DNA from 2 places in the Kribbella sp. NPDC056861 genome. Region 2 is predicted to be linked to the other one. Evidence: riboswitches for the same ligand, from Rfam matches in the RefSeq annotation. Region 2 holds a riboswitch; the other holds the start of a gene.
The links. Region 2 has a riboswitch for thiamine pyrophosphate ahead of thiC (phosphomethylpyrimidine synthase ThiC). Riboswitches for the same ligand answer to the same signal wherever they lie in the genome.
Positions count from the first base shown of each region.

Region 1: linked by a shared signal. The riboswitch ahead of AB0P21_RS31265 (cytosine permease) and the one ahead of thiC (phosphomethylpyrimidine synthase ThiC) in region 2 are both predicted to bind thiamine pyrophosphate.

Region 1 is NZ_JBFBNQ010000006.1:646,720-650,124, forward strand. It holds gene AB0P21_RS31260 (methyltransferase domain-containing protein) at 1-490, opposite strand, end outside; gene AB0P21_RS31265 (cytosine permease) at 536-1,870, opposite strand; TPP riboswitch at 1,865-1,993, opposite strand; gene AB0P21_RS31270 (alpha/beta hydrolase) at 2,016-2,678, opposite strand; gene AB0P21_RS31275 (hypothetical protein) at 2,675-3,405, opposite strand, start outside.
Region 2 is NZ_JBFBNQ010000009.1:214,407-217,811, reverse strand. It holds gene thiC (phosphomethylpyrimidine synthase ThiC) at 22-1,647, opposite strand; TPP riboswitch at 1,637-1,757, opposite strand; gene AB0P21_RS37915 (lysophospholipid acyltransferase family protein) at 1,806-2,555, shown strand; gene AB0P21_RS37910 (hypothetical protein) at 2,749-3,285, shown strand; gene AB0P21_RS37905 (hypothetical protein) at 3,282-3,405, opposite strand, start outside.

The DNA of each region.
Region 1 (3,405 bases), on a different contig from region 2:
GCAGCCCGTTGGCGATCTCCGAGGCCGTCGCCGGTCCCCAGACCGGCCCTTCGATCACGGCCAGCCCGCCCGGCTTGAGCACCCGGGAGATCTCCCAGATCGTCGACATCTGCTCGTCCTCGGCGAACAGCTCGTGGAACGCCGTCCACAGGCAGATCACCGCGTCGAACGAGTCCGACTTGTACGGGAGGTCCGTCATCGACCCGATCGCCCAGTCGATCGACAACTCCTCCTCCCGGGCCTTGGCCAGGCCGGCCTCGACCAGGTTCGGGGAGATGTCCAGTGCGCTCACGACCTTGCCCGCCCGCCGCAACGGCAGGCTGATCCGGCCGTAGCCACAGCACAGGTCGAGGACGGACTCGCGACCCTCCAGCAGCTCCTCGACGGCGGTGATGACGGCGGCATCACGTTCGGGTGTGGTGCGACTGGCCAGCCCCTCGACCCCGAGTTCTTCGTACTCGGCCCGGCTGCGCAGTGCAGAGTTCAGCATTGCGCCAGTATTCCGGCCACGCTGGGTCACTGTCAGTACAAGCTGCTAGATCGAGACCTTCCCGGTCTTGCGGCCGATCCGGCCGAGGCCGATCGCGGCCAGCATCGAGACGACGATCGAGGTGTACGTCGCGCCGAGCCAGCCCGGTACCGGCTGGTTGTTGAACACCGCCTGCTGGAGGTCGAGCCAGAACGGCGACCAGCCCTCGACCGTGCCGGGGTTGACCAGCTGGTAGGCAACGAAGCCGAACACCCAGGCCACGGTCGGCTGCCAGCGGAACCGGGCGGTGTCGGAGACGTCCCAGTTCATCTTGCTGACCACGAAGAAGTCGGCGATCGCGACCGCGAACAACGGGATGAAGACCGAGCCGATCAGGTAGAGGAACTGCGTGTAGTTGCCCAGATCAACGAAGAGGGCGAGGCCGGTGGCCAGCACGCCGATCGCGACCGAGATCCAGCGCCGGTCGATGTGCCCGACCAGGTTGTGCGCGGCCATCGTGGTCGAGTAGACGTTCGCGTAGGCCTCGTCGACCTCGTCCACCAGCAGCACGAACAGGGCGATCGCGCCGGCCGGCAGGGTGACCAGCGCGGTGATCACGTCGGTGCTGTTGGTCTGCAAGGTGGCGACGGCGATCACGCCGAGTGCGTAGTACAGGATCGCGGCGAGGCCGTAGCCGAGGGAGGAGCCGGCGAAGGCGGCCTTGTTGGTGCGCGAGTGCCGGGTGTAGTCGGCGGCGAGCGGCGCGAACGAGACGACACCGGCCGCGGCCAGGTCGACGCCCGGCCAGAAGCCGAAGATGCCGTCCTGCGGCAGGTCGTGCACCGGCTTGCTGAGCACCTGGATGAACAGGTAGACCGAGGCCAGCAGTACCAGCCAGACCATGAACTTGCGCAGCAGCCTGACACTGCCCAGCGGGCGCACGGCCATCGCGGTCGCGATCAGCCCCGCGATCAGCACGAACAGCCAGCGCCAGCGCTCACTCGTCACCGCCACTGCCGCCTGGGAGATGACGATGATCTCCATCGTGGCCCAGCCGATGTTCTGCGCGATGTTGAGCACCGTCGGCGCCACCGAGCCGCGGCGGCCGAACATGCCGCGCAGACACGCCATCGCCGGCGCACCGGTGTGCGATCCGAAGACGGCGGCGCCACCGACGACCAGCGCGCCCAGCCCGCAGCCGACGACGACCGCGAGCAGTCCCTTGACCAGCGATCCCGTGTACGCCGCGACGAGCGCGCCGGTCACCGGGCCGAACAGCGAGATGCCGAAGTTGCCCCAGAGCGTGAACTGGTCGAGGAATCCCAACGTGCGCGGGGTGTCCGTGGTGAGGACCAGCGGCGCCTCGGTGGACGTGGACGTGCGTGCAGCAGTAGTGGTCATGGCTGACCTGCTCCCTACGCCGGCATTACCCGGTCAGGTTCAGGCGGTCGGCGACCCGGCTGCGATCAGCTCGTCGCCCTCTCAGCCCGCCAACATTCGGTGCGAGCTCCCGCGGAGGTTTTGTTACTTCGTCAACGATAACGCGTCACTGACGGTTGTATACACCGGCCGCCCGATTGATGAACGCGGCCAGCTCGCCGGGGTTCGTCAGGACCGGCAGGTGCGAGCCGGTCGGGAAGGTCCAGGCCTCGCCACCGGTTCGCTCGGCCAACTGGTGGGTCCAGTGCTCCGGGGCGATCCGGTCATGGCTCGAGCGGATGATCGTGGTCGGCAACTCCAGCTTCTCGGCCGCCGCGGCGAGGTCGTAGCGCCGGGCGACGTCCATCGCCTTGGCCATCGACGCCAAGCCGGTCCGGAGGTACTGCTTCAGGAGAACCGGCACCAGCCGCGGCGACTCCCACACTGCCGAGCGCAGCAACCTGCCAATCAGTGTCGGCCAGCTGGATGCCCGTCGGTCGCCGCTGGGCGCTACTAGCACCAGGGCCGTCACCAAGTCCGGGTGTGCGAGCGCTGTTGCTACTGCGACCTGACAGGTTGCCGAGTGACCGACCAGGACCGTGGGCTCGGTCAGGTGCCGGGCAAGCCGCTCTGCCAACGCCTCTGTCCGTAGGTCGTCGTCTCGGTGCACCTTGTGGCCGTAGCCAGGCAGCGTGACCACCTCGTACGGCGTACTGAGGTACTGCGCTGTCGGCGCATAGGACTCCGGCCCGAGCCCCAGCCCAGGCAGCAGCACTACTGGGGTAGTCACTCCCAAGGCGCGCGGTCGGGGGCCTGCTGGACCACAGGGTTGCGGACGGCCGGCTTGAGCTCGCGATAGCCGAGGCCGAAGCCCACTGCGAGCAGGAGGAGACCGAAGCCGCCCCAGCCGTACGCGGTGGGGAGGCGGTCGAGTGAGTCGTCGATCGCGCCCATGCCGGTGGTCAGCACCATGATGAGCCAGATCAGCAAGGGGACCAGCGAGACGGCGACCAGGCCGAGGCCGGTCAGCTCGTACGGGTCCGGCTGGCGGTTGACCTTGCGGCGGTTCAGTACGTCGCGCAGCCACATACCGACGGCGGCCAAGCCGACCAAGACGATCAGGAGCTGGCCGATGGTGTCGATGACGTCGGTGCGGAGCGGGTGGTTCAGGGGCGAGCCGGGTGACTGGGAGATCTCCCGGAGCGAGACGCGCTGCACGGAGATGACCAGGAGGCCGTAGACGGCGGCGATGATCGCGGCCAGCAGGACTACCCGCGCTGCGCGGGGGTCGCGGGGGGCTGGTTCGCCTTCGCGGCCGTAGGTCGGCAGCTCGTGGGGTTGGGGGTTTACCGGTGGGCCGTAGGGCTGGCCGGGGCGGTAGGTGGGGGGTTGGTTGTAGGTGTGGTCGTACTGGGTGGCGTCGCCGTACTGCTGGGTGCCGGGCTGATGGCCTTGCTGACCCGGCTGGCCTTGTTGCTGGCCCGGCTGCTGCCGGGTCGGGTCCGCGTAGGCGCCCT
Region 2 (3,405 bases):
GCCCGGAGTACCCCGGATGGGTCAGTCAGCCAGCGGCAGGTAGAGCTTGGCGTCCTTGGCCTTGAACGTCTCCGACATCTCGGCGAAGCCGGCCTCGATCGCCTCGGCGGTGTCCAGACCGTTCTCCGCGGCGTACTTGCGGATGTCGGCGGTGATCCGCATCGAGCAGAACTTCGGCCCGCACATCGAGCAGAAGTGCGCGGTCTTGGCGGGCTCGGCCGGCAGCGTCTCGTCGTGGTACGAGCGAGCCGTGTCGGGGTCCAGCGAGAGGTTGAACTGGTCCTCCCAGCGGAACTCGAAGCGGGCCGTCGACAACGCGTCGTCCCAGTCCTGCGCGCCCGGGTGCCCCTTGGCCAGGTCGGCCGCGTGGGCGGCGATCTTGTAGGTGATCACGCCGACCTTCACGTCGTCGCGGTCCGGCAGGCCGAGGTGCTCCTTCGGGGTGACGTAGCAGAGCATCGCGGTACCGAGCCAGCCGATCTGGGCCGCGCCGATCGCGCTGGTGATGTGGTCGTAGGCCGGCGCGATATCAGTTGCCAACGGCCCCAAAGTGTAGAACGGCGCCTCGTGGCACAGCTCCTCCTCGAGCCGGACGTTCTCGGCGATCTTGTCCATCGGCACGTGTCCCGGGCCTTCGATCATCACCTGGACGTCGTGCTGCCAGGCGATCTGGGTCAGCTCCCCGAGCGTTCGCAGCTCGGCGAACTGGGCCGCGTCGTTGGCGTCCGCGATACAGCCCGGCCGCAGTCCGTCGCCGAGCGAGAAGGTCACGTCGTACGCGCGGAGGATCTCGCAGAGCTCCTCGAAATGCGTGTACAGGAAGGACTCCTGGTGGTGCGCGAGGCACCAGGCGGCCATGATCGAGCCACCGCGCGAGACGATGCCGGTGATCCGCCGGGCGGTCAGCGGCACGTACCGCAGCAGCACTCCGGCGTGCACGGTCATGTAGTCGACGCCCTGCTCGCACTGCTCGATCACCGTGTCGCGGTAGACGTCCCAGGACAGCTCGGTCGGGTCGCCCTTCACCTTCTCCAGCGCCTGGTAGAGCGGCACGGTGCCGATCGGGACCGGCGAGTTGCGCAGGATCCACTCGCGGGTGGCGTGGATGTTCTTGCCGGTGGACAGGTCCATCACCGTGTCAGCGCCCCAGCGGGTGGCCCAGACGAGCTTCTCCACCTCCTCCTCGACCGAACTGGAGACGGCCGAGTTGCCGATGTTCGCGTTCACCTTCACCAGGAACTTCTTGCCGATGATCATCGGCTCGGACTCCGGATGCCGGTGGTTGACCGGGATCACGGCCCGGCCGCGCGCCACCTCGGCCCGGACGAACTCGGGCTCGACGTTCTCCCGGATGGCGACGTACCGCATTTCCTCGGTGATCGTCCCGGCGCGCGCGTGCGCCAGCTGGGTCAGCGGCTCGCGGCCGGCCACCCAGTCCCGGCGTACGGGCGGAAGCCCTGCCTGGACGTCGATCTGGGCGTTCACGTCCGTGTACGGCCCGGACGTGTCGTACAGATCGAAGTGCTCCCCGTTGGTGAGGTTCACCCGCCGCTGCGGGACCCTCAGCTCGGAGGTGTAGATCTTCTCTGATCCGGAGATCGGGCCCGTGGTGACATTGGGCCGGACAGAGTTGTTCACAGTGGTCACGATGCTCCCTACGCCGGAATTACCCGGACAGGTTCGGCGGTCGGCGGCGCCGGGATCGAACCCAGCCGCCCTCTCAGCCCGCTACAGCGCGAGCTCCCGCGGTATCAACTTGTCGCCGTCACCCTAGCCTCCGTTGACCGAGCGGGTAACGTCAGCTCATGCGCGACATTGTGTACCCGCCGGTGATCGGCCTGGTAAAGACCGGCTTCAAGGTGCTCGACCTGGGGATCACCATGGTCGGGACGGAGCACATCCCGACCACGGGCGGTGCCGTGCTGGCGGTGAACCACATCAGCTACGTCGACTTCGTGATCGGCGGCTACGGCGCCCAGCCGAGCAAGCGGCTGGTCCGGTTCATGGCCAAGGAGGTGCTCTTCCGCAACCGGTACTCCGGTCCGCTGATGCGCTCGCTGCACCACATCCCGGTGGACCGCGGCGCGGGCGCGGCGTCGTACCGGCAGGCGGTCAGGTACCTCCGCGACGGCGAGCTGGTCGGCGTCTTCCCCGAGGCCACCATCAGCCGGTCGTTCGAGCTGAAGGACTTCAAGTCGGGCGCGGTCCGGATGGCCGCCGAGGCGGGTGTGCCGGTGATCCCGATGATCCTGTGGGGCACCCAGCGGATGATGACCAAGGACCACCCGCGCGACTTCTCCCGGCACCAGAAGGTCTCCATCACCGTCGGCGAGCCGATGCACGTCGCCCCGGAGGACGACGCCCTCGAGGCGACCGCCGAGCTGCGCGCCACGATGGCCGGGATGCTCGACCGCACGATCAGCTCGTACGCCGAGAAGCCGGCCGGCGCCTGGTGGCTGCCCGCGTCGTACGGCGGCAGCGCGCCGACACCCGCGGAGGCCGACCGGCTCGACGCCGAGGAGCTGCGCGAACGCGCCGCCAAACGCCGGAAATAGGCAGTAACTCCGCACAGCCGATCCAGTTATAGCGGTAATCGGTATCCGGACGAGGGGTTGACCCCAGGGCGGCCCACGGGTACCAAAGGTCTTTGGTAGTCGAAGCAGGACCTGGGGGGTCCCTCTCGACGGCAGGCTGCCGCGTTCCCGCCCCGGGCGCTCTGTCTGCGGTCATCGGGCTGGGCGGGGGGAAATGACAATCTTGTACGGATCAGACGAAGAGCTGCACCTCTTCGAGCCGGGGAAGCTGAGCATCCCGGGCAACGTCGCGGAGGAGATCCCGGACGTCGGGGTCTACTTCCTGTACTGGGCGACGCAGAACCTGCGCCCGGAACAGGCCCGCGAGATCGAGTCGGCGGTGAACGGCCGGCGCTGCCAGAACGGCTGGTTCCCGCTGGAGAGCCTGGACAATCTCGGCCGCCGGGGCGCCTGGCGGGGGCCGCTGACCTACCTGGCCCAGATGACCGCGAAGGACCCGGCGATCGTCAAGGCGTGGGCGACCATCAACATGCCGCCCGACGGCCACAAGGCGCGGATCGAGGACACGGCCGACCGGCTGCTGCACCAGCAGGGCCATGCCGCCGCCGCGACCTGGGTGATGGCGGTCCGGCCGCACGCGTTCCTGAGCCTCACCCTGCTCGGCGACTCCCTCTACAACAACTGGGAGAGCTCGGTGGCCTCGCTCCGCCCCAAGGACGTCGCGAGGTCGGTCCGCCGCTGGGGCCGCTAGTGGAACTGCGGGATGATCAAATACAACCCGTAGAGAACTGCACCTACGCAAGCCAGGAAACAGACGCCTGCCACCGCGGTGTCCGCCGGTGCCGTGCCCTTCTTCTCGTCGATCGCCACC